DNA from 3 places in the Photobacterium piscicola genome. Region 2 is predicted to be linked to each of the others. Evidence: riboswitches for the same ligand, from Rfam matches in the RefSeq annotation. Region 2 holds a riboswitch; each other region holds the start of a gene.
What was found. Region 2 has a riboswitch for thiamine pyrophosphate ahead of thiB (thiamine ABC transporter substrate binding subunit). Riboswitches for the same ligand answer to the same signal wherever they lie in the genome.
Positions count from the first base shown of each region.

Region 1: it holds a riboswitch for thiamine pyrophosphate, as region 2 does, so the genes downstream of both, thiC (phosphomethylpyrimidine synthase ThiC) here and thiB (thiamine ABC transporter substrate binding subunit) in region 2, are expected to answer to the same signal.
Region 3: it holds a riboswitch for thiamine pyrophosphate, as region 2 does, so the genes downstream of both, thiD (bifunctional hydroxymethylpyrimidine kinase/phosphomethylpyrimidine kinase) here and thiB (thiamine ABC transporter substrate binding subunit) in region 2, are expected to answer to the same signal.

Region 1 is NZ_CP175534.1:270,586-281,855, forward strand. Features, by position in the region: gene thiE (thiamine phosphate synthase) at 1-954, opposite strand, end outside; gene thiC (phosphomethylpyrimidine synthase ThiC) at 958-2,868, opposite strand; TPP riboswitch at 2,986-3,083, opposite strand; gene ACJZU6_RS01330 (universal stress protein) at 3,210-3,632, opposite strand; gene crcB (fluoride efflux transporter CrcB) at 3,837-4,220, shown strand; gene ACJZU6_RS01340 (hypothetical protein) at 4,264-4,458, opposite strand; rRNA gene rrf (5S ribosomal RNA) at 4,519-4,634, opposite strand; rRNA gene ACJZU6_RS01350 (23S ribosomal RNA) at 4,773-7,664, opposite strand; tRNA gene ACJZU6_RS01355 (tRNA-Val) at 7,994-8,069, opposite strand; tRNA gene ACJZU6_RS01360 (tRNA-Lys) at 8,101-8,176, opposite strand; tRNA gene ACJZU6_RS01365 (tRNA-Glu) at 8,198-8,273, opposite strand; rRNA gene ACJZU6_RS01370 (16S ribosomal RNA) at 8,375-9,919, opposite strand; rRNA gene rrf (5S ribosomal RNA) at 10,341-10,456, opposite strand; rRNA gene ACJZU6_RS01380 (23S ribosomal RNA) at 10,594-11,270, opposite strand, start outside.
Region 2 is NZ_CP175534.1:3,071,431-3,082,700, reverse strand. Features, by position in the region: gene thiQ (thiamine ABC transporter ATP-binding protein) at 1-478, opposite strand, end outside; gene thiP (thiamine/thiamine pyrophosphate ABC transporter permease ThiP) at 471-2,078, opposite strand; gene thiB (thiamine ABC transporter substrate binding subunit) at 2,091-3,089, opposite strand; TPP riboswitch at 3,198-3,314, opposite strand; gene ACJZU6_RS14390 (DUF547 domain-containing protein) at 3,343-4,125, opposite strand; gene leuD (3-isopropylmalate dehydratase small subunit) at 4,247-4,849, opposite strand; gene leuC (3-isopropylmalate dehydratase large subunit) at 4,863-6,290, opposite strand; gene leuB (3-isopropylmalate dehydrogenase) at 6,317-7,405, opposite strand; gene leuA (2-isopropylmalate synthase) at 7,464-9,005, opposite strand; gene leuO (transcriptional regulator LeuO) at 9,871-10,830, shown strand; gene ACJZU6_RS14360 (AMP-dependent synthetase/ligase) at 11,200-11,270, shown strand, end outside.
Region 3 is NZ_CP175535.1:830,430-841,699, reverse strand. Features, by position in the region: gene ACJZU6_RS18365 (LTA synthase family protein) at 1-686, shown strand, start outside; gene ACJZU6_RS18360 (oxidoreductase) at 1,026-2,069, shown strand; gene ACJZU6_RS18355 (hypothetical protein) at 2,329-2,865, opposite strand; gene ACJZU6_RS18350 (hypothetical protein) at 3,396-3,941, opposite strand; gene ACJZU6_RS18345 (DUF4365 domain-containing protein) at 4,456-4,956, opposite strand; TPP riboswitch at 5,396-5,496, shown strand; gene thiD (bifunctional hydroxymethylpyrimidine kinase/phosphomethylpyrimidine kinase) at 5,604-6,446, shown strand; gene ACJZU6_RS18335 (ABC transporter ATP-binding protein) at 6,436-7,203, shown strand; partial or broken gene ACJZU6_RS18330 (ABC transporter permease) at 7,274-7,999, shown strand; gene ACJZU6_RS18325 (ABC transporter substrate-binding protein) at 8,064-9,026, shown strand; gene tenA (thiaminase II) at 9,038-9,751, shown strand; gene thiM (hydroxyethylthiazole kinase) at 9,744-10,577, shown strand; gene thiE (thiamine phosphate synthase) at 10,574-11,245, shown strand.

The DNA.
Region 1 (11,270 bases), 340 kb from region 2:
ATAACCATGGGTAGAAATGCCAAGCCGTAATCCCGCTTGTTGAATCGCAACTAAATCAGCGCTATCAAGATCCTCCTGACCAAGATGAACACCATAAGCATGATGCTTAATTGCCAGCAGCCAATAATCATTAATGAACACCTGAGCTTGAGCTAACTCACCAGCAACAATGGCTTGTTGGATTTGGTGTTCCAGATCGGATACTTGGGAGTTTTTGATCCGTAATTGGGTAGTTTTAACACCGAGCTGTAATACCCGCTCAACCCAATCAGCGCTCTCTAGCACAGGATATAATCCAAGCTTACTCGCCCCTAAAGCCGCAAATGGAGCTACCTCTTGACCATCAATTAACCATCCAAGTTGTTTTATTTGAGGATGATTTATCGTTAAAGCACGAGGAAATACTTTGGCATCTGTCGGCCAAACAAGCTCACCTTGTGTACGATAATTATGATCTTGATAACTGTGTTCGTGATAACTCCGCGCATAAGCACGTGCCAATACCACTGCATCTTCCAATGGATAATCAAGCGCAAGTGCCACCAATAACATTGCCCGTTGTGCCTCACTGGCACCACTATGACGACAATACACTGCTCGAGCCTGCCCTTGATGATGCCAAATATCCACACAACCATCATTCACGGGAAATCCACAGACCACTAAGCTAGGATCTGCAGCGACTTTTTGTTGCAACTGAGCTAATTCAGTAAAAGGGGCGAACCACTGATCCCAAATTTGATACGTTGGAGGGGCACAATCTTCATCTGCAGCAACAAAATTAAACGCTAATGAGCATGCCTTAGTCATAGTTTTGATATCAATTAATGGTTCGTTGCTATGCACCGTTACTGTCACTGTATCGCCTAGTTGGTATAACTCAGCAGGTACTAACAGTGGTTCGATGTGCATTAATAATGGCATTAGATGAGGGGGAAGCGATAACGTGTTCATTGATTAATCCTCTTTAGCAGGGTGATACAACTCACTGCCACGAGCTCGAAATTCCGCCGCTTTTTGTTCCATACCTACACGAGGGTTATTACTCAACGTAATATCTATTGGTGATAGCGTTTTCGCGTAATCTCGAACTTCTTGAGAGATTTTCATTGAACAAAATTTAGGGCCACACATTGAACAAAAGTGAGCCACTTTGCCAGATTCTTGCGGTAAGGTTTGATCGTGATAATCTCGAGCAGTTTGTGGGTCAAGGCCTAGATTAAATTGATCTTCCCAACGAAACTCAAACCGTGCTTTTGATAATGCATTATCACGAACTTGTGCTCCAGGGTGGCCTTTGGCTAAGTCTGCCGCATGCGCACACAGCTTGTACGTGATCAAACCGACTTTTACATCATCTTTATTGGGTAATCCTAAATGCTCTTTTGGTGTCACGTAACACAGCATTGCACAGCCATACCAACCAATCATGGCCGCTCCAATACCAGAAGTAATATGATCATAACCCGGCGCAATATCTGTTGTCAGAGGTCCAAGTGTATAAAATGGCGCTTCATGACAATGTTTAAGTTGCTCATCCATATTAGCTTTAATCATATGCATCGGCACATGACCTGGACCTTCAATCATCACCTGAACATCATATTCCCATGCAATTTTGGTTAACTCTCCTAGCGTGCGTAATTCACTAAACTGCGCTTCATCGTTGGCATCAGCAATAGAACCAGGACGCAAACCGTCCCCCAATGAGAGCGAGATATCATACTGAGCACAAATCTCACAAATACTGCGGAAATTTTCATACAAAAAACTTTCTTGATGATGCGCCAAACACCACTTAGCCATAATTGAGCCGCCACGAGAAACAATCCCTGTCACCCGTTTAGCCGTCATAGGTACATACCGTAATAAAACACCAGCATGAATAGTGAAGTAATCGACACCTTGCTCAGCTTGCTCTAATAACGTATCTCGAAAAACATCCCAATTTAGATTTTCCGCAACGCCCTTTACTTTTTCTAATGCTTGATACATCGGTACGGTTCCAATTGGTACCGGACTATTACGAATGATCCATTCTCGTGTTTCATGAATATTACGTCCCGTCGAGAGATCCATCACCGTATCTCCTCCCCAGCGGGTCGACCATACTAATTTCTCAACTTCTTCTTCAATGGATGAACTGACGGCGGAATTACCAATGTTAGCATTAACCTTTACTAAAAAATTTCGCCCAATAATCATTGGTTCGACTTCTGGGTGATTGATATTTGCAGGAATAATCGCGCGCCCAGCCGCAACCTCTTGGCGCACAAATTCAGGCGTGATTTGTAAAGGAAGATTAGCACCAAAATTAACGCCAGGATGTTGTTGATTTAGCGTTTCATCATTAGAGGGCACTCGCCCCATATTTTCGCGAATCGCAATATATTCCATTTCAGGCGTAACAATACCTTGGCGGGCGTAATGCAGTTGAGTAACACACTTACCGTTATTAGCACGTCGCGTTGGAGCGCGCTGATTAAAACGCAATGAATCCAAACTCTGATTATGTAAGCGTTCATTGGCGTAGTCAGAACTTAATTCAGATAATAATTCAGTATCATTACGCTCAATGATCCACCCTTCGCGCACAGGGGGCAAACCACGATAAATATCTATAGAGTGGTCGGGATCGGTATAAAATCCAGAAGTATCATAAACATGAATCGGTTGGTTCGGTTCAAAAATAGGGCTTTGTTTAGGACCACTAATAAGGCTATCAGCTAAAGCGATCTCTCTCATCGGTACTGAAATATCAGCACGACTACCAGTAATATAGACTTTTCGTGAATTAGGATAGGGTTGAGCCGTTAATGACTCGATAAATTGTTTCGCTTCCAATCTCGCTTGCTTGCGATTCGACACAGCAATTTCCTTTCAATGTTATAGGGAAAAATGCTTATCAGATGGGCGTAAACAAGAGCAATGCATACAGTTATGCATCATCAAATACATACAGTGATCCTCAATAAGGATATGCAGTAAAGATAACCTCTTGTTCCCTTCGCAGGTATTAGCCTGATCAGGTTCAACGGATCCCGCAATGCGGTCTCAGCCATATGGCACTCCGACAAGTAAGTGAATTAGTATAAGTACTTTGGTTGTAATCGCAACAGTTTATTAACAATGAACAACACACAGTGACAGATAGCAAAAAGCCGTGCAATTTTCCACGGCTTTTAATTTCATGGTAATCACTACAATGTTTATTGTGAGATAAGTACATCACACTTAAGGTGCTGAGCTAATGTTTCACTTACATCACCAAAAAGATGAATAGTAGATTTGTGATAACCCGTAATAACCAACTTAGCTTCAACTTTTTCAGCTAATTCTTCGATATGCTTAGTAATATCACCATTAGCAATATGTAATCCCGAAACAGGGTAAGATGAAGCTGCCGCTAACTCTGATAATTGTGACATCCGCTGTTTAGCAATTGCATCGTGCTCTTCTTGCAGTTCAATCTCAACATCAATAAAACTCACATTACCAACACCAGGCTCAACATAAGCAACATGCAGTTCAGCATTATTTTGGTCCGCAATGATTCCAGCTTTTACCATTAATTTATGCGCAAATTTATCTTCAGGATTAACAGCAAGTAATATTGTTTGATATAGCGACATAGCCTATCTCCATGAGCCAACGCCCAGTAGTTAATTTCTTAGTTGTGATTATGATGCTATAAATGTAGCTATACAACCAACTATGTGCCGACATTTTAATTTACGCTTAAATCAATGATTGCAGTTATCGAGAGTATTAACCAACTCAACAAGCGATTATTATGACGGTTTTTAATTATCACTTTTAACTGAAACGAGATACCAATGAGCCAATATATATTACTAGGATTCATCGCAATTGGTGGTGCATTCGGCGCCTGCTCACGATACTTAATTTCGGAGCTTTGCGTTATTTTATTTGGCCGTGGCTTCCCATACGGAACATTAACCGTCAATATTATTGGTTCGCTAATTATGGGGCTATTAATGTCGGGATTAAATCAAGGAATGATTGAGGCAGCACCATGGCGCCCAATGATTGGCTTAGGCTTTCTTGGAGCATTAACTACCTTCTCAACCTTTTCAATGGATAACATTGTAATGATGCAGCAAGGTGAGTTTATTAAGGCTGGCTTAAACATCGTACTTAACGTAACCGTCAGTTTGTTTGCTTGTTATATTGGCTATCAACTAATGATGAAAAGCTAATAATCATTCAAACATATAACCGCCGCAAGGCGGTTTTTTTTCGTCAAGATAAAGAGAATAGTGGAAACGCAGGAAACGCAGGAAACGCAGGAAACGCAGGAAACGCAGGAAACGCAGGAAACGCAGGAAACGCAGGAAACGCAGGAAACGCAGGAAACGCAGGAAACGCAGGAAACGCAGGAAACGCAGGAAACGCAGGAAACGCAGGAAACGATATATCAAACTGAATATCTGTCATTACTTTTTTCGTTATAAACGAAAAAAGGCCATCCTTACGGATGGCCTTTTAAAATTTGAAGCCTGGCGATGTCCTACTCTCACATGGGGAGACCCCACACTACCATCGGCGCTATTACGTTTCACTACTGAGTTCGGCATGGGATCAGGTGGGTCCATAACGCTATGGTCGCCAAGCAAATTCTGTTTTATTTATCGCCTTATGGCAATAAATAGCAATCTGGGAAAAATCTGACTAGTTGTTCTCAACACGCATTCAAGCGTTTGTAGAGTCCGTCTCTTCTCTTTAGAGAAGAAAAACCCCTTGGGTGTTGTATGGTTAAGCCTCACGGGCAATTAGTATCAGTTAGCTCAATGCCTCGCAGCACTTACACACCTGACCTATCAACGTTGTAGTCTTCAACAACCCTTTAGAGACCTTAAAGGTCTAGGGATGACTCATCTTGAGGCTCGCTTCCCGCTTAGATGCTTTCAGCGGTTATCGATTCCGAACTTAGCTACCGGGCAATGCATCTGGCGATACAACCCGAACACCAGCGGTTCGTCCACTCCGGTCCTCTCGTACTAGGAGCAGCCCCTCTCAATCATCCAACGCCCACGGCAGATAGGGACCGAACTGTCTCACGACGTTCTAAACCCAGCTCGCGTACCACTTTAAATGGCGAACAGCCATACCCTTGGGACCGACTTCAGCCCCAGGATGTGATGAGCCGACATCGAGGTGCCAAACACCGCCGTCGATATGAACTCTTGGGCGGTATCAGCCTGTTATCCCCGGAGTACCTTTTATCCGTTGAGCGATGGCCCTTCCATTCAGAACCACCGGATCACTATGACCTGCTTTCGCACCTGCTCGAATTGTCATTCTCGCAGTCAAGCGGGCTTATGCCATTGCACTAACCTCACGATGTCCGACCGTGATTAGCCCACCTTCGTGCTCCTCCGTTACTCTTTGGGAGGAGACCGCCCCAGTCAAACTACCCACCAGGCACTGTCCGTAACCCCGATAAGGGGTCGACGTTAGAACATCAAGCATACAAGGGTGGTATTTCAAGATTGACTCCACAACCACTGGCGCGGTTGCTTCAACGTCTCCCACCTATCCTACACATGTAGGGTCAATGTTCAGTGCCAAGCTATAGTAAAGGTTCACGGGGTCTTTCCGTCTAGCCGCGGGTACACAGCATCTTCACTGCGATTTCAATTTCACTGAGTCTCGGGTGGAGACAGCGTGGCCATCATTACGCCATTCGTGCAGGTCGGAACTTACCCGACAAGGAATTTCGCTACCTTAGGACCGTTATAGTTACGGCCGCCGTTTACCGGGGCTTCGATCAAGAGCTTCGACCGAAGTCTAACCCCATCAATTAACCTTCCGGCACCGGGCAGGCGTCACACCGTATACGTCATCTTTCGATTTTGCACAGTGCTGTGTTTTTAATAAACAGTTGCAGCCACCTGGTATCTGCGACTCCCGGCAGCTTAGAGAGCAAGTCTCATCACCGCTAGGAGCGTACCTTCTCCCGAAGTTACGGTACCATTTTGCCTAGTTCCTTCACCCGAGTTCTCTCAAGCGCCTTGGTATTCTCTACCTGATCACCTGTGTCGGTTTGGGGTACGATTTCTTATAATCTGAAGCTTAGAAGCTTTTCCCGGAAGCATGGCATCAATGACTTCACTACCGTAGTAGCTCGACATCGTATCTCAGCCTTAAGATGAACCGGATTTGCCTAATTCATCAGCCTACATACTTGGACCTGGACAACCGTCGCCAGGCTCACCTAGCCTTCTCCGTCCCTCCATCGCAATTATAAGAAGTACGGGAATATTAACCCGTTTCCCATCGACTACGCCTTTCGGCCTCGCCTTAGGGGTCGACTTACCCTGCCCCGATTAACGTTGGACAGGAACCCTTGATCTTCCGGCGAGGGAGTTTTTCACTCCCTTTATCGTTACTCATGTCAGCATTCGCACTTCTGATACCTCCAGCACACTTTACAATGCACCTTCAACGGCTTACAGAACGCTCCCCTACCCAATATGACAAGTCATATTGCCGCAGCTTCGGTGTATAGCTTAGCCCCGTTAAATCTTCCGCGCAGGCCGACTCGACCAGTGAGCTATTACGCTTTCTTTAAATGATGGCTGCTTCTAAGCCAACATCCTGGCTGTCTGAGCCTTCCCACATCGTTTCCCACTTAGCTATAACTTTGGGACCTTAGCTGGCGGTCTGGGTTGTTTCCCTCTTCACGACGGACGTTAGCACCCGCCGTGTGTCTCCCGGATAGTACTTACTGGTATTCGGAGTTTGCAAAGGGTTGGTAAGTCGGGATGACCCCCTAGCCTTAACAGTGCTCTACCCCCAGTAGTATTCGTCCGAGGCGCTACCTAAATAGCTTTCGGGGAGAACCAGCTATCTCCGAGTTTGATTGGCCTTTCACCCCTAGCCACAAGTCATCCGCTAATTTTTCAACATTAGTCGGTTCGGTCCTCCAGTAAGTGTTACCTCACCTTCAACCTGCCCATGGCTAGATCACTCGGTTTCGGGTCTAATCCTAGCAACTATGACGCCCAGTTAAGACTCGGTTTCCCTACGGCTCCCCTAAACGGTTAACCTTGCTACTAAAATTAAGTCGCTGACCCATTATACAAAAGGTACGCAGTCACCCAACAAGTGGGCTCCTACTGCTTGTACGTACACGGTTTCAGGTTCTATTTCACTCCCCTCACAGGGGTTCTTTTCGCCTTTCCCTCACGGTACTGGTTCACTATCGGTCAGTCAGGAGTATTTAGCCTTGGAGGATGGTCCCCCCATGTTCAAACAGGATATCACGTGTCCCGTCCTACTCGATTTCACTAAGACTGCATTTTTGGTTACGGGGCTATCACCCTGTATCGCGGTACTTTCCAGAACCTTCACCTAACGCAGAACTAGCTTAAGGGCTAATCCGGTTTCGCTCGCCGCTACTACCGGAATCTCGGTTGATTTCTCTTCCTCGGGGTACTTAGATGTTTCAGTTCCCCCGGTTTGCCTCATTAACCTATGTATTCAGTTAATGATACTTGCTTATGCAAGTGGGTTTCCCCATTCGGAAATCCCAGACTCAAGAGGCTTTTACTGCCTAATCTGGGCTTATCGCAAGTTAATACGTCCTTCATCGCCTCTGACTGCCAAGGCATCCACCGTGTACGCTTAGTCACTTAACCATACAACCCCAAGAGGTCTTGTATGTTCAAACAACCAAGGTTTGTGTTTAATAATCCGATCAAGAAAATATTAAACATTGGTTTTTCGCCGGACTCGATACAAGACACTTGAATGTGTGTTGTTTTGAGAACTCGTTTTTATTCAAAGAATAAAAATATTTTAAAATTAATCTTTCGATTAAATTTACTAGTCAGCTTTCCAGATTGTTAAAGAGCATGCAATTATCTAACGATAACCACTTTCTAATGATTTTCAGCGACAACAATGCGGACTTAATAAAGATATTCTTCATTAAATCTGCGATTCCGTGCAGAAAATTCTTAGAGAGTGGTGGGCGATACCGGGCTCGAACCAGTGACCCCCTCCTTGTAAGGGAGGTGCTCTCCCAACTGAGCTAATCGCCCACGATAGTTTTAATTCCTTCGTGAGAAAGAATGGTGGGTCGTGCAGGATTCGAACCTGCGACCAATTGATTAAAAGTCAACTGCTCTACCAACTGAGCTAACGACCCAATTTGCACTTCAAAGAGAAGTGGCGTCCCGTAGGGGAGTCGAACCCCTGTTACCGCCGTGAAAGGGCGGTGTCCTAGGCCTCTAGACGAACGGGACAATGTTCATAACGCAAGTTGTTGGGCAACTTACGTCGGCTCTTTTACATTTCGACCAAGCAATCTGTGTGGACACTGCATAAAACAGTATAAGTCTTTAGGTAAGGAGGTGATCCAGCCCCAGGTTCCCCTAGGGCTACCTTGTTACGACTTCACCCCAGTCATGAACCACACCGTGGTAAACGCCCTCCCGAAGGTTAAGCTATCTACTTCTGGTGCAGCCCACTCCCATGGTGTGACGGGCGGTGTGTACAAGGCCCGGGAACGTATTCACCGTGACATTCTGATTCACGATTACTAGCGATTCCGACTTCATGGAGTCGAGTTGCAGACTCCAATCCGGACTACGACGTACTTTGTGGGATTCGCTCACTATCGCTAGCTTGCAGCCCTCTGTATACGCCATTGTAGCACGTGTGTAGCCCTACTCGTAAGGGCCATGATGACTTGACGTCGTCCCCACCTTCCTCCGGTTTATCACCGGCAGTCTCCCTGGAGTTCCCACCATTATGTGCTGGCAAACAAGGATAAGGGTTGCGCTCGTTGCGGGACTTAACCCAACATTTCACAACACGAGCTGACGACAGCCATGCAGCACCTGTCTCAGAGTTCCCGAAGGCACTAAGCTATCTCTAGCGAATTCTCTGGATGTCAAGAGTAGGTAAGGTTCTTCGCGTTGCATCGAATTAAACCACATGCTCCACCGCTTGTGCGGGCCCCCGTCAATTCATTTGAGTTTTAATCTTGCGACCGTACTCCCCAGGCGGTCTACTTAACGCGTTAGCTCCGAAAGCCACGGCTCAAGGCCACAACCTTCAAGTAGACATCGTTTACGGCGTGGACTACCAGGGTATCTAATCCTGTTTGCTCCCCACGCTTTCGCATCTGAGCGTCAGTCTTTGTCCAGGGGGCCGCCTTCGCCACCGGTATTCCTTCAGATCTCTACGCATTTCACCGCTACACCTGAAATTCTACCCCCCTCTACAAGACTCTAGTCTGCCAGTTCAAAATGCTGTTCCGAGGTTGAGCCCCGGGCTTTCACATCTTGCTTAACAGACCGCCTGCATGCGCTTTACGCCCAGTAATTCCGATTAACGCTCGCACCCTCCGTATTACCGCGGCTGCTGGCACGGAGTTAGCCGGTGCTTCTTCTGTTGCTAACGTCAAACAGCCAAGCTATTAACTTAACTGCCTTCCTCACAACTGAAAGTACTTTACAACCCGAAGGCCTTCTTCATACACGCGGCATGGCTGCATCAGGGTTTCCCCCATTGTGCAATATTCCCCACTGCTGCCTCCCGTAGGAGTCTGGACCGTGTCTCAGTTCCAGTGTGGCTGATCATCCTCTCAGACCAGCTAGGGATCGTCGCCTTGGTGAGCCATTACCCCACCAACTAGCTAATCCCACCTGGGCTAATCCTGACGCGAGAGGCCCGAAGGTCCCCCTCTTTGCTCCGAAGAGATTATGCGGTATTAGCTATCGTTTCCAATAGTTATCCCCCACATCAGGGTATATTCCCAGGCATTACTCACCCGTCCGCCGCTCGTCAGCAAAGAAAGCAAGCTTTCTTTCTGTTACCGCTCGACTTGCATGTGTTAGGCCTGCCGCCAGCGTTCAATCTGAGCCATGATCAAACTCTTCAATTAAAGTTTTGTTGTCTCTTTCGAGACGGCTCAATGAATACTGACTTCAAAACTACCTTAGTAATTTTAAAGCTATTACCATTCCAACAGAATGGTAATGAATTGACTGTGCCAAATAACCGTAGTTATTTGTATTGGTCACTCAGTTCATTGATAAATCTTTCGACTTAACTATTCAACGAGTGCCCACACAGATTGCATGGTCAAATTGTTAAAGAACGTTGACTTTCAATACCTTAGCGCATTACGCTTCAGCAAGTCAGGTGGCGTATAATACGCTTTTCTGATATTCAGTCAAGACAAAATTTTATTCTTTTTTATCAATCGATTAAAAAGTAAAAACTTTCTGTTGACGTCGCTCACATTACAATCAGTAAGAGCGAAATAAAAGCCCGTTCATTGAACGGGCTTTCATAAATTTGAAGCCTGGCGATGTCCTACTCTCACATGGGGAGACCCCACACTACCATCGGCGCTATTACGTTTCACTACTGAGTTCGGCATGGGATCAGGTGGGTCCATAACGCTATGGTCGCCAAGCAAATTCTGGTTTATTTATTGTCTTATGACAATAAATAGCAATCTGGGAAAATCTAACTAGTTGTTCTCAACACGCATTCAAGCGTTTGTAGAGTCCGTCTCTTCTCTTATGAGAAGGAAAACCCCTTGGGTGTTGTATGGTTAAGCCTCACGGGCAATTAGTATCAGTTAGCTCAATGCCTCGCAGCACTTACACACCTGACCTATCAACGTTGTAGTCTTCAACAACCCTTTAGAGACCTTAAAGGTCTAGGGATGACTCATCTTGAGGCTCGCTTCCCGCTTAGATGCTTTCAGCGGTTATCGATTCCGAACTTAGCTACCGGGCAATGCATCTGGCGATACAACCCGAACACCAGCGGTTCGTCCACTCCGGTCCTCTCGTACTAGGAGCAGCCCCTCTCAATCATCCAACGCCCACGGCAGATAGGGACCGAACTGTCTCACGACGTTCTAAACCCAGCTCGCGTACCACTTTAAATGGCGAACAGCCATACCCTTGGGACCGACTTCAGCCCCAGGATGTGATGAGCCGACATCGAGGTGCCAAACACCGCCGTCGATATGAACTCTTGGGCGGTATCAGCCTGTTATCCCCGGAGTACCTTTTATCCGTTGAGCGATGGCCCTTCCATTCAGAACCACCGGATCACTATGACCTGCTTTCGCACCTGCTCGAATTGTCATTCTCGCAGTCAAGCGGGCTTATGCCATTGCACTAACCTCACGATGTCCGACCGTGATTAGCCCACCTTCGTGCTCCTCCGTTACTCTTTGGGAGGAGACCGCCCCAGTCAAACTACCCACCAGGCAC
Region 2 (11,270 bases):
GCAATAATAAAGGCCGTTGTCGAATTAAGCAGCGCGCTAATGCCACCCGCTGCCGCTGTCCGCCAGATAGTTGCTCGGGTAGGCGGGGTAAATACGCTGTTAATCCCACTTTTTCTGCTGCATCATGTACCTGTTGGCGTTGCTGGGTACTCAATTTAAGACGAGGATCAACGCCAAGAGCAATGTTTTCATAGACCGTTAAATGCGGAAATAAATTATGCTCTTGAAACAGCATTGATAATGGCCGTTGAGCAGGATCAAGCGTAATAATTGATTGCTGGTGGATGGTTATATCACCATGTTGTGGCTGTAAAAACCCCGCAATAAGCGCCAATAAGGTACTTTTCCCTGCACCACTTGGACCGATTAACGCCGCAATATCACCTTGTTGAAGGCTAAAGTTAAAGCTTAACTGCATAGGATGTTCATGTTGGCGTTGAGGTTGATAGGTATAACATAATTGGTTTATATCAAGCATGGTGTTTGCCTTTGGTACGCCGAGGCTGGAAACAATATTCAATCGCGCTGAATAAACCTAAGCTGAGTAATAACAATAATAATGCCGCCACAGCAGCACCATCCATGCGATAGCTACCCATTAATTGGAATAAATACAGTGGTAGCGTTTGAAAATCTTGGCTACCAAATAAAGCAATTGCCCCAAGATCACCCAGTGACAATACTAAGCTGATAGCCAATGACTGTGCAATCGGTTTACGCAGTGCTCGCCACTCTACAAGTCGTAATCGAGACCAACCACGCATGCCTAAACTATGACATAACGTATTGTATTGTTGAGCAATATGTAGCATAGGTTGGCTAAGGGTTTTGATCACATAAGGCAGTGCCATTAAAGCATTAACCCCCACTACAACCCAAAAAGCAGCGCCATAGGCATCGGTATATTGGCGCAGTAATAAGAAAATACCGGTACTTAATACTAGCCCTGGAGTAACTAAAATAATGGTGCCGATCATTTCAATACTATCGGCACTCAAACGTTGTTTATTTAAGCGTAATTGTCGACTCGCGAGTAAGATCATCATGCCAAAAACAAACGCTAAGCTACATGCCATGACCGCAATTTCAAGTGAATTAGCGACTGCATGCCACAGTGCCGGTTGTTGTAATAACTGCGGCAGTTGACGGTTTAATCCAGCAACAAAAACTGCAATAATTGGTGGGATAACCAGCAATATTGCAGCCACGATCCAACTCCAATCCCACCATTTTGCACGCCAATTATCTTGATAATTAACCACATTTTTACCCACAGAGGCACTAAAGGTTGCTAGTGGTTTGGCAAAGCGATGGCTAAGTAACACTAATCCTCCACAAAGTAACATTTGCCACAGCGCTAAAATAGCACCAGTAGCAAGATCGAAGTCATAGCGAATCGCTTGGTAAATTGCCAGTTCAATGGTGGTTGATTTAGGACCGCCCCCCAGTGACATGATCACCGCAAAACTGGTAAAACACAGCATGAAAATAAGCCCCGCCACATGGGGCAATTGTTGACGTAACCGAGGCCAAGCGACAAGTTTGAATTTATACCAGCCACGAAGATCTAAATGGGCGGCTAATTGATGTTGTTCATAGGGAATTGATTCTAGACTTTGGAGTAAAAAGCGTACCGCTAATGGTAAGTTGAGAAACACATGTGCCAGTAAAATGCCACTTAAACCATAAATGTTTAGTCGGGGTAATCCGAGCCAGCTTAACCCATGGCTAATGATACCGCTTTTGCCGTAGATCGCTAATAAGCCAAACACCGCCACTAATACAGGCATCACTAGCGTCATCGCAAACAAACGTAATAACAGTTGTTTACCTATAAAATTGCGTCGTGATAGTGCGTAAGCAATCGCAATTGCAGGCACAATACTGAGTAAAGTAGACAGCAAGGCTTGGTAAAAACTAAATCGCGTCACATGACGTAGATAAGGATCATGCCATAAGCTACTCAGTTGCCATTGCCCAGCATGAAGTATAAGGCTGGTGATCGCGGCGATCACCAGTAATAAAATAAGCCCGACACTTAATAGTCCGGGCAGAAGTTGAGTTACACGTTTATTCACAACGGTATGCCATTATTGGGTCAGCGCTTGCTGCCATTCTCGAATCCATTCTTTACGCTTGTGAGCCACTTCATCAGCACTAAATTCTAATGCTTTATCTGGCACGCTTAATTGATTAAATGCGGCGGGCAGTGGTTGTTTAGTAACAGGATACATCCAGTTGTGGGTCGCAATTTGAGATTGAAACCCATCACTGACAATGAACTGCATAAATTGATCTGCTAGTTTAGGATGTGGGCTATTTTTCATTTTGGCGGCAACTTCAACCTGCATGTAATGACCTTCTTTAAAGTTGGCCGCTTTATACTGATTTTTATGCTCTTCCATAATGTGATAAGCCGGTGAGGTGGTGTAAGACAATACCATATCAGCTTCACCATCAAGGAACATGCTGTAAGCTTCTGACCAGCCTTTTGTTACCGTTACTGTGTGTTTAGCAAGTTGTTGCCATGCGGCAGTCGCTTTATCGCCGTACACTGATTTTATCCATAACATCAGCCCTTGACCTGGGGTTGAGGTGCGCGGATCTTGGTAGATGACACTGATGTTTTGATCGTTAACCAGCGCTTTTAAACTGGTGGGTGGATGGGGTAATTTGGTGCTGTCATAAACAAACGCAAAATAGCCATAATCAAAAGGAATAAAGGTATCGTCATGCCAACCTTTAGGTAAGGTTAATTTACTTAGATCAACATGTTGTTTTGCCAGTAGTCCCGTTTGTTTAGCTTCAGTCATCAGGTTGTTATCAAGCCCCAATAGAATATCCGCTTGGCTACGGCTGCCTTCTAAACGAACTCGATTAAGAATTGATACGCCATCTTCTAAAGAGACAAAGTTAACTTTGCAACCATCGCATTGGGCTTCAAAGGCTTTTTTGATAATAGGTCCAGGCCCCCACTCGGATGAAAACGAGCTGTAGGTATAAACATTAAGGGTATTATCGGCCGCCAAGACGTTATTTGAGAGTAACGCTATCGATATTAGCGGTAAAAGTGTGTAACTGATTTTCACTATGCGCTCCTGATGTCAGCATCCTGCGAACAAAATAAAAAGAGAGAGCGGCACAGGCTTGAGAGGTAGTAGCAGCATGCTGTAATAGCAGCTAGACAGGGGTAAAATACCCATGCGTTTCTCAATTCCTACGCCAGCATTACCTGGTTCAGGTTCAATGGGTTCTGCTATATCAATCAAGATAATAACAACAATCTCAGCCTAATGGCTCCCCAATGAGAACACGAGCATTGTACCTGTAACTTGTACTAAGTTATAGCTTCTGATTTAACTGCCAGTTGTAATCAAATTTAATGTTATCGCCATTGATTTTTTTATGCACTCGATAATGGTTTATATGCTGCAATAAGGCCTGTCGATTACCAAAATCAACGCTATACCAATCATAAATTGACGATAAAGTTGTTTGTTTTAAGTTGGTACGTACCCCTTTATTACTATTAATAAAACGGCTGGCAGCATTGTTGAGTTGTCGATCAAGGTGATGACTATCAAATACTTGAGGCAGTAAGTCAGGACAACCTAAGCTGGCACAATTAACCGCATAATGAATGCGAGGATCGCGCCAAATCGGACGTAATATACGATGTTCAATGTCATTTAAACTTAAGGTTTTATTTGTGATGGTGACGATAGGTTGATCCCAAGGTCCAAAACTGAAAAAACCACCGAGTTTAGTAATTGATGTGATTGGGTAATTATCAATGATCAATTGTACTGTCAGCGCATTATAAAGATTCACCCAATAAGCAAACTGAACATTACGATTATATTGGCGTGGATCAAGTTTAGCTAACTGATTAATATAATTCTGTAATTGCTGTTTATCGGCGGGAGTCACTGCGCTGTAACGAAACAGTGTTTGTTGTGGGCTAACAACTAAGTATTTAGTTAATAATTGTTGCCATGGGTGATGATTGATATCGCGTTGATTGCTGGCCACCTGATCTTGCCAATAAGGTAATAGATCCGCTTTCGGGGCGGCACATAGAGACCAAGAAGCGAAAATCAACAATAAGCTAAACACAATACGCATATTGAACCTGTTATAAAAAGAGATATCAACAGAAGACCGTAATGATATCTGATTTATTACAGCCGAGTAGGGCGATACTAATGCCTGAGATTAACAGGCATTAGTATTAAGATTAGTTAATTTAAGCGAGATAAGTAGGAATATTAGCTTCATATTCAGCAATTTTCGCTTGGTATTGCAGGGTTAAGCCTATGTTATCTAATCCGTTTAATAGACAGTGACGTCGAAATTCGTCAATTTCAAATGAATATTGGTTACCGTTCGCTGTTACTGTCATAGCCGCTAGATCTACGGTGATTTTTGCCCCTTCAGTGGTTGCTACATAATCAAATAACGCATCAATCTGTGGCGTTGTAAGACGAACAGGGATCATTTGGTTATTGATTGAATTGCCATAAAAAATATCAGCAAAACTAGGGGCGATCATTACTTTAATGCCGTAATCGGCTAACGCCCATGGTGCATGTTCACGCGATGATCCACAGCCAAAGTTTTCGCGAGCCAGTAAAATGGTTGCACCTTGGTAACGAGGGGCATTCATTATAAAATCGGGATTAGGTTGTTGACCGCCATCGTCTAAAAAACGCCAATCATGAAATAAATGTTGTCCAAATCCAGTACGGGTTACTTTTTGAAGAAACTGTTTTGGAATAATGGCATCGGTATCAATATTGGCGGTATTTAACGGTACCACTAACCCTGTATGTTGAGTAAAGCCTGTCATAGTTATGTCCTTATTATGCCGATAGTGGTTCAAGTTGACGAATATCGACAAAGTGTCCTGCACATGCCGCCGCCGCCGCCATGGCTGGGCTGACTAAGTGGGTACGACCATCTCGTCCCTGACGTCCTTCAAAATTACGGTTACTGGTGGATGCGCATCGCTCTTGAGGGCCTAAGCGATCGTTGTTCATTGCAAGGCACATTGAGCACCCAGGTAAACGCCATTCAAACCCCGCTTCAATAAAGATCTTATCTAGGCCTTCTTGCTCTGCTTGAGTTTTTACTTGTTCAGAACCCGGCACGACTAAGGCTTGGACATTAGCGGCCACTTTACGGCCTTTAGCAATAGCAGCTGCGGCGCGCATATCTTCGATACGTGAATTGGTACAAGAACCGATAAAAACTTTATCGATAGCATAATCAGATAATGATTTATGAGGTTCTAGTCCCATGTAAGCCAAGGCTTTTTTAGCGGATGTTTGATCAACTAAATCACTGAAACTTTCAGGTGCAGGGATCGGCTCATCAACAGCAATCACTTGACCGGGATTCGTGCCCCATGTCACTTGTGGTTTGATCTCGGTAGCATTTAAGGTGACAACCGCATCAAACTCTGCGTTGTCATCACTGGTGAGGGTTTGCCAATAAGTGATAGCGGCGTCTAAATCAGCACCTTGAGGTGAAAATTTACGGCCTTTAATATAATCAAAAGTAGTTTGGTCTGGGGCAATTAAGCCTGCTTTTGCACCTAACTCTATCGCCATATTACACACTGTCATGCGACCTTCCATCGACAGATCCGTGATAGCTTCGCCACAAAATTCAACCACATAACCTGTTCCGCCAGCAGCGGTAGTTTTACCGATAATCGCTAGTACGATATCTTTCGCGGTAATACCCTCTGCTACTTTTCCTGTAACTTCAATTTTCATGGTTTTAGCGCGAGATTGTTTAAGAGTTTGGGTCGCTAATACGTGCTCAACTTCTGAGGTGCCAATACCGAAAGCCAGTGCGCCAAATGCACCGTGAGTCGCGGTATGTGAATCGCCACAAACAATAGTCATTCCGGGTAAGGTAATACCTAACTCTGGTCCCATTACATGGACAATACCCTGATATTTATGGTTTAAGTCATACAAGGTAACCCCAAAATCAGCACAGTTTTTTGCTAGGGTTTCCATTTGGATTCGTGCCATTTCACCACTGGCGTTAATGTCTTTGGTTTGAGTTGAAACGTTATGATCCATGGTGGCAAAGGTTTTATTTACTTGGCGAACTTGGCGACCTTGTTCGCGCAGCCCATCAAATGCCTGTGGTGAGGTCACTTCATGCACTAAATGACGATCAATATATAAGATTGGGTTTTCGCCAGCCGCTGCTACTACCACATGGGCATCATAGACTTTTTGATAAAGCGTTCTGGCTTGGCTTGAGGGTGACATTATTGTATTCGACATCATGCTGTTCCTTATGCATGTTGAATATAGGCGGCGATTTTGTCACCCATTTCGCTGGTGGTAAGGGCGGTGTTATTACTGGCTAAATCTGCCGTTAGTTGCCCCGCTTCTAGTGCTTGTGCCACCGCTTTTTCTATTGCACGAGCCGCATTTTCTTCACCAAGGCTGTAACGCAACATTAAGGCTGCGGATAGAATCTGGGCTATGGGGTTGGCAATATTTTTACCTGCGATATCAGGTGCTGAACCGCCAGCCGGTTCATATAGACCAAATTTTTGTTGGTTTAAACTTGCAGATGGCAACATGCCCATTGAACCGGTGATCATGGCGCATTCATCGGAAATAATATCGCCAAAAATATTGGAACATAACATCACATCAAATTGTGATGGATCTTTGATAAGTTGCATAGTGGCGTTATCAATGTACATGTGAGTTAAGCTGACATCGGGGTAATCAACCGCAACTTCTTCAACCACTTGACGCCATAAAATTGAGCTTTGTAGTACATTGGCTTTATCAATTGAACAGACTTTTTTACGGCGTAAGCGCGCAGATTCAAAGGCTATTTTAGCAATGCGTTCAATTTCATAGCGATGATAAGTTTCAGTATCAAAGGCTTTTTCTTGTGCGCCTTCACCTGATCGACCTTTGGGCTCGCCAAAATAAATGCCGCCAGTGAGTTCACGTACAACGGCAATATCAAATCCACGCTCAGAGATATCAGCCCGTAGTGGAGAAAAGTGTTCTAGACCACGGTGGATTTGTGCTGGGCGTAAGTTACAAAATAATTCAAAGTGCTTACGTAGTGGTAAGAGTGCGCCACGCTCCGGTTGATCATTGGGAGCGAGGTGTTCCCATTTAGGGCCACCAACAGAGCCGAACAATACCGCATCTGCAGCTTCACAACCTTTTAGAGTGATGGACGGTAGGGGGCAGCCATGATTATCAATCGCAATACCACCAACATCGAACTGATGACAATTAAGGGTAATATCAAATTTTTGTTGGACTGCAGCTAAGACTTTGTGTGCTTGTTGCATCACTTCTGGGCCAATACCGTCACCGGGTAGTACTGCTATATTATATGAACCTGCCATGGTGGGTGCTCTCCATAATGTACTAAAAATAGATTGAATTTGTTGTTAATGAATAACGTTAGTGGCTATGTTGCTGTTTGATAGTTGCGATTTGATCGGCACGATAAATACTATTGATAACATGAATCAGCGCTTGACCTGACGCTTCTACAATATCTGTCGCAAGGCCTGTGCCGTGGTACTTGCGGCCTTTGTAATTAGCGATAATATCGGCTTGTCCTAGGCCATCTTCACCTTCGCCTTTGGCGGTAAGATCAAACTTATCAAGTACAATTTCATACCCTGTTAGGCGGTAGATGCATTGATACAAGGCATCTACCGGACCATTACCGACAGCCGCTTCACACTTTTCCTGATCGCCACATTGAAGTTTTATGCTAGTGGTTGCCATCACACTGCCAGATTGGACGCTTAAATAGTTTATTTTGAAAAAGTCATCTTCATCGCGCAGATTAGAAAAATGCATTAAGGCTTCAAGATCATAATCAAACACTTGGCCTTTTCTATCGGCTAGGCTAAGAAAATCGGTATACAGTTTATCAAGGTCATATTCATGCTCGGTATAGCCAAGAGTATCCATATGACTCTTAACCGCGGCACGACCAGAACGACTGGTAAGATTCAATGCTTGGTTTTTAAGACCAATCGAATTTGGGGTCATGATTTCGTAGGTATTTTTATTTTTCAGCATGCCGTCTTGATGAATGCCTGAAGAGTGACTAAAAGCATTACTGCCTACGATAGCTTTATTGGCTTGAATCGGCATATTACATAACTGACTAACCATTTTACTGGTGCGATGGATTTCATCATGCTTGAGGTTGGTATGCACCCCTAATAGTGATTTACGGGTTTTAATGATCATCGCTATCTCTTCAAGGGCGCAATTACCTGCGCGTTCACCTAAACCGTTAATGGTGCCTTCTACTTGGCGGGCGCCCGCTTGAATGGCTGCCATGGAGTTTGCGACTGACATACCAAGATCGTCATGACAATGCACGGAGATGATGGCTTTATCGATATTGGGTACACGATTAAACAGTTGGGTGATAATGCCACCAAACTCACTTGGTAGGGTGTAACCCACTGTATCGGGAATATTAATGGTCGTTGCTCCCGCATCAATTGCGGCTTCTACCATACGACATAAATTATCAATTGGTGTCCGTCCGGCATCTTCACAGGAAAACTCGACATCATCGGTATATTTACGCGCCCGTTTTACTGCCGCAATGCCCATCGCAATCACATCGTCATAGCTACGACGCAATTTATCTTGTACATGGACAGTAGAGGTTGAAATAAAGGTATGGATACGAAATGATTCAGCGGCTTTTAATGATTCAGCGGCAACATCAATGTCTTTTTCGACCGCACGCGACAAGGCACATATACGACTGTTTCTAATGTGCTTAGCGATGGTTTGTACTGATTCAAAATCACCAGGGGATGACACTGGAAAACCGGCCTCGATAACATCGATACCTAAGCGTTCTAGCGCATAAGCAATTTGCAATTTTTCTTTAACTGTTAGGCTGGCGGATAAAGCTTGTTCGCCATCACGCAAAGTGGTATCAAAAATAATGACCTGATCTTTCATAGTGACATCCTTTTACTTTTATATGTGAGCCTGTAATAAGACTGAGTTCCGCATTCACTTGCGCTGGTCAAAATATGAAAAAACCCGCGCTTGCTTGCGCGGGTTTTGAAATCTTTAGTGGTGTTTTCCACTCGATAGCAACCCGCGTGATTATGTCACGATAAGGAGGAGGGCTAAGAGGAGATAGAAATACGTTTTCATTTCATTAAAGACTTCAATAAATTTGGTTAACAAATGAATATCAAATAGACGGGCTATAGGTCAACCAAAAGTTGTGTTTTTTTTGTACTTTCAAGAACAGGCTATCGTTTGATAACCAAAAATAGACATCGTAATCACGCTTAATAACTGTATTAAATAATATATATTTCAATTAAGAATGATAAATATTAATAATGATTATTGAAGTGCTTTAAATAACTATTATTAAAATTAATAATTGTTATTGATTGTTATATTTATAGGTGTAATGACTTAAGGTTGTTTATATATACATAATACAAATATATAATAAGTACATAATATTCCCATTGTGAATTTATATTTGAAAATAAATGATAATCTTTGAAATTAAAACGTGATTTTATCTTATTTTATGAATGGTTATTTTATTTATATTAAATTAAAGAATATTGATTTAGCGACTAAGTGTTTGATTGTTAAGGTTTCATATTTCTGAATTATTTTTAAATAAGAGGTTGTTCATATTGTCTTATTTTCTATTATTAGTTACATCAATCTATATGGTTGATACTGGCTGTATCCCAACTAGGGCATTCAAAGCAAACACTGTAGACAAAAATTTAATGTCTAACTTATGTATAGCGTTGCGATGCACCAATAATGATTATTTTTAGAGGTATACATGAGCCGAACGACTACTTCAGTTGCTGCAGTTGATAATTTCAGTATGGAATCCACACTTCGTAGTGTTGACCTTAATCTATTGACCGTTTTTGATGCCGTTATGCAAGAGCAAAATATAACGCGAGCAGCACAAAATTTAGGTATGTCGCAACCCGCAGTAAGTAATGCGGTTGCGCGTTTAAAAGTGATGTTTAATGATGATCTTTTCATTCGTCATGGTCGTGGTATTCAACCAACGCAACGTGCTAAACAATTGTTTGGTCCATTACGTCAAGCATTGCAGTTGGTAAAAAACGAATTACCTTGCTCTATCTTTGCACCATTAACATCAAGCCGCACTTTTAAACTCGCAATTTGTAGCCCTTCAGATATGCGTTTCGCACCGACAGTATTGTCGACCATGCGCGAACAAGCACCACATATTCAACTGCAATTAGAAGCAGAAGTGGATGCCGAATTATCACAAAAAATGCGTTATCAAGAAGTTGATTTTGTGATTGACTATACTCGTTTTGATGAAGATGGTTTCTGTAGTACTGAATTATTTTGTGATGAGTTAGTGGCTATTGCAGCTAATAATCACCCTCGAATTGGTGACAGTATTTCTGCTGATGAATTCAGTAACGAAATGCATGCTGTATTAAAATCAGTATCAGATGTGAAAATGTTTGCTGATGATATCTATAATCACAGTGAAACAAATTGTCAGGATGCTTATCAAGGCGCAAGTCTGAACGACATTATGTTTGTTGTTAGCCAATCTGAATTGATTGCCGTTGCCCCGCGTTGGTTAGCTGAAGCGTCTGCTGAAAACTTACAAATTAAAGTACTGCCGTTGCCTTTTACTAATGCAAAAATCACAGGCTACCTAAGCTGGCATGAATCAACGCAGAAAGATAAAGGTAATATCTGGATGCGTGATCAGTTAATGGCTATCTGTGGTGATCTGACCAGCTAATAGTTTATAAAGCGTTATTATAAGGCCAGCTTAAACGCTGGCTTTTTTTATGGTAAAAATAAAATCATATGCTTTGATTAGCAATAGGTTAGCGTGGCGAGATTTTATAGTAATGATATTTAAAGTTTCTATTTTCACGTAGATTGTTTAGGTTCTTTTTCTGTTATGAGACCATGTTATTTATAGATTCTTACACTTTTATTGTTTGTTTAAAAAGTCATTGAAGACAATAAGTAAGCGGGTATAGAGTGATCTCGGTCATCAGAAACTATAATTTAATATTCATTATAGTTGGCTTTTCAAAGACTGAATTGTAGACTGCATCTCTCAAATCAGCTTACAAGTGTAAGCTAAAAAAATAGAGTACTTATGGCACAACATGATTTCCATATTGTTCACCGTATTCGTCAGCAAATTGCGCGCTTAGGCGACACGCCTGC
Region 3 (11,270 bases), on a different replicon from region 2:
TGCTTTCTCAACAAGATAAGCCCTTTTTTAGCTTAGTATTCACAACAACAAATCATTCACCTTATGATTATCCACAAGACAAAATAGAGCCGTATAATCAACCTGCAACCACGCGAGAAAATACCGTTAAATATTCAGATTACGCCCTGGGTAAATTTCTAGAACAAGCTAAAAAATCAGATTATTGGGACGACACTATTTTTGTACTAGTAGCGGATCATGATTCGCGTGCTTATGGTGATCAAATAGTACCAATAGACTGCTTCCATATTCCTGCGGTCATTTTTGGTGGCGGTATTTCTGCATGTGAGGATAATCAATTAGCCAGTCAACTTGATTTACCACCAACGTTATTATCAATGGCAGGCATTAATGCTTATCACCCAATGATGGGTAATGACCTTACCAAAGAAGTAGAACAACATAAGCAAAGAGCCATCATGCAATACCACAATAACTTTGCGTGGCTAAACAAAGATAACCATGCTGTTGTCTTTCAGCCAAACAAAGATCTAATGACCTTTCACTATGAACCGACAACCCATGCATTGATACCACATGAATTACCAGACAGCGAAATAAAAACAGCGAATGCATTCGCGTTATGGGGCAGCTTGTCTTATAAACAAGATTTCTATCAATGGGATAAAATAAAGGCTGCACAAGCTAAAAACACTCAAAATTAATATACCCGCCGCTTTAAGACTTAAGGACAGCCATATATTTGAACACTTTTATGGCTGCCCTGTCTTTCACTAGCTTTCTTGAAACAAAGAGTAAAATGTAAATTAGTGCTGATCATCTAAACAGCGATGACATTTACAGCTCTAATCTATAATCCTATGGCTGTCCTATCTTTTGTCCTTTTTAGCTTTGCTAATTAATAAGTGTTTGTGCATTATTGTACCCGTCGTTTAAATTTCAAAACGCGTCGATAAGTGATTATAGGTGAGTCACATCATCATAACTCTTCTTGTTAAATCAAATAACTAGCAGCTTTTATCCAACAACTGAGCGTGACTATTATGACCTTTTCTTCCATCAAAACCGCTATTATTGGCTACGGCTTTTCAGCAAAAACGTTTCATATTCCCTTTATTAACACCTTGCCAGAATTCGAATTTACAGCGGTAAGCACCCGTAATCGTGAAGCAGTCAATCGTGATTGGTCCAATGTGCAGCACTATGAATCTGCGCAAGATTTATTGAACCACTCTGATGCTGAACTTGTCATTATCACAGCCCCTAACGACGTCCACTTTGAGCTCGCTAAACAAGCACTTGAAAACGGTAAGCACGTCATCATAGAAAAACCATTTGTAACCAACATTGCCGATGGTGAAGCATTAATTGCCCTTGCCGCAGAGAAAGACCGAATCTTGAGCGTGTATCACAATCGCCGTTGGGATGGTGACTTCTTAACAATTAAAAAGATGATTGAAGAAAAACGTTGTGGTGAGTTAAAGCATTTTGAATCTCATTTCGACCGTTTTCGACCAGAAGTTCGTCAACGTTGGCGTGAACAAGCCACCAATGGTGGTGGGCTTTTGTTTGATTTAGGCTCGCACCTTATCGATCAAGCGCTGGTATTATTTGGTGTTCCTGATGCGATTACCGCACAATGCGAAATCATGCGCGAAGGTTCAACAAATGTCGATTACTTCAATATTGTTCTGCACTACCCTAATCATTTAGCGACCTTGCATGGTGATTTATTCAGTGCTGGTCCAAACAAACGTTTTACGGTGAAAGGCACGCAAGGAAGCTATGAAAAGTACGGCTTAGATCCACAAGAAGCGTGTTTAATTGCAGGCGTTTTGGCTAACAAACCACAATGGGCAGACGAAACACCTGAGCAATATGGTCGTTTCTATAATGCAGATAGCGTCGAAACCATTACAACTGAGTCTGGTTGCTATCAACAATACTTTCAAGAACTTGCATTAGCGATTAACACCAATACAGCGCCACCCGTAACCGCAACAGACGCGTTATGGAATATCAAGCTGATCGCACTCGCAATGGAAAGTAGCCGCCAAGGTAAGACGCTTACTATTGATAAATGGTGATAGTGGTTAATTAAGACCGCCATTTTCTCTATCAAGCCAAAGACAGGACAGCCATATGTTTACATACTTTTATGGGTGTCCTATATTTCTTTTAAATTGATTGGTTCACACCAAGGATAACGCTCGACTTCTTTTCAGTATCACCTTTCATGACATTCCCAATATTTACTTATATAAAGCCGCTCGGGCTTGTCCAACACTTCGGATAGGTGTCGGCTGCGCGACACATATCCTTATCTGTTATGTTATGGTCTGATTTTTATGCCAATTTTTGGATTAAGCGATCTGAAATACTCTTCGATACACCTAACCATTCCATTGCTTCAGCCTTAGTAAGATCAATTCCACTCACATGCACAATTTCATTTCTCAAACGATACATTTTTAGAATTAGATCGGCTAAACCACTATCAATCTTCTCTAAACTTTGCAATTGCCGAACTATCTTGGTAATTGGCTGACGCTTACCGTCAGATCCCTTAGTTACAAGGATATTCTCGATATTTTGCCAAGATTGTAAAAATGCCCATTCTGGTGCTGTCTGCATTAATTCTAAATCACTAGCACTAAAAGACGAGCTAGGATAAGCAATTGTGATTCCTAATTCTATTGCATCACCTTTGACTTCATCGATAGCTTCAACCAGATCAATTTCTATATCGCCATACTTTGCTTTTTTTACTCGTTGTAATAGCTTGGCAACATCTTTTTTGAAGTACAACAATGCTCCTGCGACGACTATTGGCCAAGCCAAATGTCCCACAAGGTCAACAACTAACTTTAAATACTCGATCATTTACCTTTCCACTTGAGTAACATAACAACTTCCGCCCGTATTTATCTCGTAATAATATAAAAATCATTATAAATCAGGTACATTTTTAGTTATTAATCCCGATAGTAATCACAAAATCGGATACTTGCCATCTAGTTTCCGGGCTTTCTACTAGTAGTCGTCAGAGAACATAGGACAGCCATATCTTTATTTTAAAAACTCAACGCGCGGTTAGTAGATTCCCTATCGCCCTCGCGGGCATTAAAACAGTCGAGTCCCATCTATGTTCGATTTGAAAAAATGATGGTCGTTGAACCATTAACACTTTTATGGCTGTCCTGTTTTTCGTTTATAGAGTACCGTCAGAATTGATCAAAATGGATTACGAAAATTATGGGTGTCCTATATTTTTTCTTTGATTGGTTGACGCAAGGATAACGCTCGACTTCTTTTCAGCATCACCCTTCGTGATATTCGCAATATTTGCTTATATAAGGCCGCTTGGGCTTGTCCAACACTTCGAATAGGTGTCGGCTGCGCGACACATATTGTTATTTGTTAGAAATTTTGATCCACCCAGATTTATTATATTGCCATGCAACCCACTTATAGGGAACCGCATGCCCCATGATGAACAGAAAGCTTTTATTATTGGATATTTCTTCTGCTACTTTGCTAGCACTGATAATACCATGCAAATAATCAAGCTCTTGAGCTTCAGAAAGCTCATCAGGCGGATATGAAACCACCACCTTTAGATCACAGTTGATCAAAAGAAGATGAGCGACTTCCTGAAACAGACCACTTTTGAAGCTATTTTCATGTTCAAAAGCAATTCGAATACCCGTTAGAAAGCACTGTTCTGGAAAATCCTTTATATAATCATCATTGTCATAGAACACTGAATCTATGTAGTAGTAATCACCATTATAACAATTAAGGCCAAGTTTCTCTGCGACCCCTTTAACAATTGAATTTTGAGAGTGAATTATCAAGTGCGAATAAGCTTTATTGTCACACCACGCTCTTTCTATGTCATCGTTTCGCTCTTCAACAACATCACACCAATAACTAAAAAACTTATCCGCTAACACCATAATTACCTCAAATTTGCTAACAACTTGCCCAAATTTGTTCTTTGAACACGCGCCCGTATTTATCTTGTAATAATATAAGAATCATTATAAATCAGTTACATTTTTAGTTATCAATCCCGATAGTAATCACAAAATCGGGTACTTGCCATCTAGTTTCGGGGTTTCGACTAATAGTCGTCAGCAGAACATCAGAGAACATAGGACAGCCATATGTTTATATTTATGGCTGTCCTGTCTTTCGTTGTCCATGCTGTCAGCATGCCATGCAATTGGCGGGGATTTTTCGATCCAGATAAAAACGTAAAATAATAAGGATAATGGTATTAACGCATAATAATTAAAGAGGATCTAATTATAAATCAATGAATTAAATTGATTGGTTAACGCCAAGGATAACGCTCGACTTCTTTTCAGCACCACCCTTCATAATATTCACAACATTTACTTATAAAGCCGATCGGGCTTATCCAACACTTCGGATAGGTGTCGGCTGCACGACACATATCCTTATGTGTTAGACGAAATCTGCCAAAGTTATTTTTTCACGAGTTCCAAGCTTCTTTTGTTGAATATATTCAATATAACTACGAATATGCGGCCAATTTATTTCAGATAACTTATTAGTCCGAGGGATATGAACTGTCATTGTCTCATTTTCTTGATTAGGTTCATCAACTTGACTAAGTAACTGCCAATAAGCACAGTTCTCATCTGCGATATATTTGACGATCATTACAACTTGCAATTTATTTATTAGCAAATTATATGTAGACAAATTTAAGCGTACTTTTTCACAGGTTTCATCTGCGTTTTTAGTAGAAGTTCCAGACGCTTTCAGTTGAACTAAAATTTCTCGTCCCGAAGCAAAACCCTCATCGTAGATGCTTACTATTAAATCAATGCCATAATCAGACTCAGGTTCAGTAGTTTCCCACCCCCTAGGTAAACATTGTTGAAAATACATATTTGAATCTCTTTCAAGACAATGAGATTCTGGCCTTTGTGGTAATTTCATTCAATTCCTCTTAACTTATAATTTCGCCTAACAACTTATTATATTAACAACTTGCCCGAATTTGTTCTTTGAACATGCGCCCGTATTTATCTCGCAATAATATAAAAATCATTATAAATCAGATACATTTTTAGTTGTTAATCCCGATAGTAATCACAAAATCGGGCACTTACTATCTAGAACATAGGGCAACCATATCTATACTTTAAAAATTAAACGCACGGTTAGTAGATTCCCTATCGCCCTCATGGGCATTAAAACAGTCGTGCCCCATTTGAAAAAATGACGATCGTTGATACATAAAAAACCACACTCCATCACAACGATTAAATATTCACCAAATTAATATGTTATGTGTTAACAATCTCGCGTAGTATTCGTAACGTGTTATTTCTTAATAAAATAGAGTGACAATTAAATTATTCTGAATTAGGATAATTGCCATTAGTCGGGGGGCGTTAAGCTGAGATCACTGTAATGGTGGGACCCGTTGAACCTGAACCAGTTAACACTGGCGGAGGGAACTAACTATCAACGGATTATCAACGTTAATAGATGCAAGCTAAGTCAACTGCACACTCTCATAGCGCAGTTTACACTTCCTGCTTGATAACTTGTTCCTGATGCTAGCGCGTAAGGAATGAAGTATGTCACACACCCCATCATCGCATCACACAACTACCCCTATTGTATTGACGATTGCAGGATCAGACAGTGGCGGCGGCGCGGGTATTCAAGCTGATATTAAAGCCATTTCAGCAACAGGTAGTTATGCTTGCTCGGTTATTACGGCGATTACCGCTCAAAATACGCAAGGCGTTAGCGGCATACTAGCCATTCCTCTTGATATGGTTGAGCAACAGCTGGACGCCGTATTCAGCGATTTAAATATTCAAGCCGTCAAAATTGGCATGCTCGCCGACAGTGATATTATTCAGCTGGTTGCGGCTAAAATTCGTCATTACCAACCACCATTTTTAGTCATTGATCCAGTGATGGTTGCCACAAGCGGTGATGTATTATTACAACAACATGCCATTACTACCCTCAAAACAGAATTACTGCCACTGGCTGATATTATTACCCCTAACCTACCAGAAGCTGCTGCATTAACAGGTTTAGACATTCCACAATCACTGGCTGATATGCAAGCGATGATCAGTGCGTTACGGGAGATTAATCCTCATGCAGTGTTACTCAAAGGGGGGCATTTAGAACAAAGTAGTGATAGCACTGATTTACTCATTCTCGCCACTGACGTTATTGAGCTCACTACCTCTCGTATTAACACCAACAACACTCACGGCACGGGTTGTACCCTATCTGCGGCTATCGCATCTTATTTAGCTCAAGACAATGATCTTACAACGGCAACTACCTTGGCTAAACGCTACATTACTGCCGCCATAACCGCTGCCGATGAACTCAATATCGGTCATGGTCACGGCCCTGTGAATCACTTTTTTGCAGGTCATCATCATGTCCGTTGATCTGGAAATCACCATTACTAATGGCAGTTTACGCTATCACTCAACGAAAAATGACCAGCAAAATAACGCGGTAATTGAAAATCTTAATCTAACTATTGCCGCCAATAAATGGACTTGTCTGGTGGGAAAAAGTGGCTGTGGTAAAAGCACCCTAATCAAGTTTTTAGCCGGATTACTCAACGAAAGTACTCAATGGCAAGGTCAACTGACGATTTCAGACAATCAGCCTTTAACAGGACGAGTCGCTTATATGGCGCAACAAGATCTGTTATTGCCTTGGTTAACGGTATTAGACAATGTTTGTATTAGCAGTAAGTTCGGTCATCACGATTCAATACCCAATTTAAAACAACGGGCAATGACATTATTAGAACACGTTGGTTTAGCAGATAAACATCAACTACTACCACAACAATTATCGGGTGGTATGCGCCAGCGAGTCGCCCTTGCGAGAACACTGTTACAAGACCAACCGATTGTATTGATGGATGAGCCGTTTTCAGCACTCGATGCAGTCACCCGTTATCGCCTCCAAGATCTGTTTGTGAAATTACTCAAGCACAAAACCGTGGTGCTGATAACTCATGATCCTCAAGAAGCAATTCGATTAAGTGATCAGCTGTATATTTTGCAAGGCGAGCCCGCTTTTGCGACTGCGCTATCGTTACCCACATCATTACCACCACGGCGCTTTGATGCTGAATCAGCCAGCCACCAGCAACGTATTTTTGACATATTGGCACACGATCATGACTGATATTACCCGTTTAATCGCTACCAAATCGCCGTATCAACAACGGCACCCACAGCGTGAACTTGCAACACCGATACGATTACTGATCAGTATTAGCGTGCTACTTGGATTATGGCAACTCACCGTAATGGTGTTTCACTTACCGAGCTTTATTTTACCGCCGCCATTGGCTGTAGCGCAGCGGTTAGTCTCCCGCTATGACGTTCTGTTAAGCAATACATGGGTGACCAGCCAAGAGATCATTCTAGGGCTGATACTCGGTTTATCATTAGGGCTATTTTTTGCCTTACAAATGCTGCTGTTTAAGCCCGTTAAACGATGGTTATTACCATTACTGATTGCCAGTCAAGCCATCCCTGTGTTTGCTATCGCTCCGGTATTAATGCTGTGGTTAGGCTATGGCATTGGTTCTAAAGTAGTAATGGCAGCGTTAATTATCTTTTTCCCTGTCACCACATGCTGTTATGACGGCTTACGCAATACCCCCACCGGTTACCTTGAATTATCCGCCACCATGGGCGCGACTAAATGGCAACAGCTTAAATATATTCGCTTTCCTGCTGCTTTACCTGCCCTTGCTTCTGGCATTCGAGTTGCGGTGGTGATTGCCCCGATTGGCGCAGTCGCTGGCGAATGGGTGGGCGCGAGCGAAGGCTTAGGCTATTTAATGCTCCAAGCCAATGCACGAATGATGATTGATGAAATGTTCGCAGCGCTATTTATTTTATCGCTGTTATCAATATCGCTGTATTTCATCACGGACAGATTATTAAAGCGCCTGATCCCGTGGCAACCGTAAACCCCGCTTAAATAGAAAAATGTAACCAGTACTCATTTAATACTTAATATTTAAAGGATCTATTGTGAAACGTATTTTGTTAATTACTTCAACAATGTTATTGCTGTTTGGCCTATCGGTGAGTGCAGAAGCTGCAACCGCTTCCCAAAAGCTCACCAAAGTAAGCCTAATGCTTGATTGGTTTGTTAACCCAAATCATGGTCCGATTATTATTGCTCAAGAACGCGGGTATTTTAAACAGCATGGAATCGAGGTTGATATTCAGCAACCTGCCGATCCATCATTACCACCGAAATTAGTCGCCGCCAATAAAATCGATCTTGCCGTTTCTTATCAACCCAATTTAACGATTGATGTCGCTGCTGGTTTACCTTTAATTAAAACCGCCACTCTGATTGCGACACCGCTTAATACATTAATGGTACTAAAGAAAAGTGGCATTACTGATTTATCACAGCTGAAAGGTAAAACCATTGGTATTTCAGTCGCAGGTAATGAAGATGCAACTATTGGCACCATGCTGGCTGATCACGGAGTGAAACTAAGCGATGTCAATATCGTTAATGTCGGCTGGGCGCTATCATCTTCATTAGCATCAGGGAAAGTTGATGCTATTTGGGGCGGATTACGTAACTTTGAAACCAATCAACTAGCACTAGAAGGCTACCCGACTACGTCCTTTTTCCCTGAAGAGAACGGTATTCCTAGTTATGATGAATTGATCTTTGTTGCCAACAGCAAACATTATAACCGCCAAGCGATCACCGCTTTTAATACTGCTATCGCACAAGCAACCACCTATATCATCAATCACCCAGATGCAGCATGGAAACAGTTTATTCAATACGCCCCCGATACGTTAGATAACAAGCTTAACCATAATGCATGGAACGATACGTTAACGCGGTTTGCTTTGCGTCCTGCGGCTGTTGATTTTAAACGCTACGATGATTACGCCCAATTTCTATTTAAACACCACGTTATAACGCAACTGCCCCAAGCCAAAAATTATATTGGCAGCTTCTAAGGAGAGATCACATGACATACCAAGATTTAATTGATGCTTGCCAACCTCAGTGGACGACTTATACCCAGCATCCATTTGTGATGCAACTTGGCCAAGGCACACTACCTCACCATTGTTTTATGCATTATTTAAAGCAAGATTTTTTATTCTTAAAACAATATGCACGCGCTTATGCGTTAGCGATTTATAAAGCTCGTACTTTAGCTGATATGCGCCGTGCATTACCAAGTGTGGCTGCTTTGCTTGATCATGAAATTGCTCACCATATTGATTACTGTGGTGCTTGGCATTTAACCGAACAAGATATGGAACAAGAGCCAGAAGATGTCGCAACAGTCGCTTACACCCGTTATGTATTAGATGCAGGTATGCAAGGGGATATCATTGATTTATACGTTGCTCTTGCGCCGTGTGCGATTGGCTATGCGGAAATTGGCAACTTACTGGCTAATGATACAAAAACTCTGTTTGACAACAATCCCTACCATAGCTGGATTGCATTATATAGCGGTGAAGAGTACCAACAAGGAGTTGCCACCGCGACGGTATACCTTAATAACCTCCTTGCGGAAATTTCGCTACACAGTCAACGAGGTCAACAACTGGTTCAAACCTTTAAAGTCGCAACCGAAATGGAAATAGCCTTCTGGCAACAAGGGCTCAATGCCGGAACTAGCAACACAAGGGCTATTAACCATAAATCAGGAGTTGTCGATAATGCATAACTCATCACAACACACAGCGACTTCAGCTTCATTAACTGAAAGCATTATCACTGCACTAGCGCTGGTCAGAGAACAAAAACCATTAGTGGTTAATATCACCAATTATGTAGTGATGAATAATACTGCCAACGCCTTATTAGCCATTGGCGCGTCACCTATTATGGCGCACTCACGTCAAGAAATGGCTGAGATGATGCACATTGCAGGATCATTAGTGATCAATATTGGCACCCTTGATAATGAATGGATTGAACGGATGCTATTTGCCGTTGAACAAGCTAATGCCAATAATAAGCCGATAGTGTTAGATCCTGTCGGCTGTGGCGCAAGTGTATTACGCACCCAAACTGCCCGCACTCTGGCAGCGAATGCCAATAATCTGATCATTCGTGGTAATGCATCTGAAATTATTGCCCTTGCAGGTGAAGCCAGCCAAACCAAAGGCGTTGATGCGCTTGATAGCAGCGATACCGCATTAGCCGCCGCACAAGCATTAGTCGCACAATACCAAGCTAATGTGGTTATCTCAGGTGAAGTTGATTATGTAGTGACAGCGTCACAGACCATCAGCCTTAGCAATGGTCACCACATGATGCCTTATGTCACTGGTATGGGCTGTTCATTAACCGCATTAACAGGTGCATTTGCGGCTGTTGGAGAAACTTCAGGGCTGGCAGCTACTGCAATCTATGCCATTGTCGGTGAAATCGCCGCCGAGCAATCAGCAGGCCCGGCATCATTACAACTCAATATTATTGATGGTTTATATCACATCAGTGCCGAGCAAATTCAGCAGCGACTAAATATGGCAGTAGTAACGTCATGATAACCCGCAATCACAATCCTTACTTATTGTATTTAGTGACTGACGATCAGCAGAGCCTCAGCAGACTTGAACATGTTGTCCGTGAAGCCGTTGAGGGTGGTGTAACAATGGTACAAATTCGTGAAAAACACGGTGATGTACGGGCATTTATTCAGCGTGCTCAAACCGTTAAAGCGATTCTGCAACAGGCTTATACGGCAACAGGTCGTCATATCCCCTTAATCATTAATGATCGAGTAGATGTTGCCTTAGCGGTGGATGCTGATGGGGTACATTTAGGCCAAACGGATATGCCTGTTGCACTGGCGCGACAACTATTAGGTAAAGATAAACTGCTTGGACTGTCAATTGAAACAGAGCAGCAACTCATCGATTGTGCCAGTCTACCGATAGATTACATTGGACTTAGCGCTATTTTTGCAACAGCGACTAAAACCAATCTGATCACTCATTGGGGATTGGAAGGTCTGCAACGTACAGCAGCAATATGCCCATTTCCGATTGTGGCGATTGGTGGCATTAATCACACTAATTTGACTGAAGTGATGACAGCAGGAGCTGATGGGGTTGCGATTGTTTCAGCAATAAGTCATGCCGACAATCCTTGCCAAGCGACAACAGAAATATTAGCTGCTATAAGCACGAATAAACAACATCAAAATAAATAGAATAACGTTAGTTTCTACAATAAAT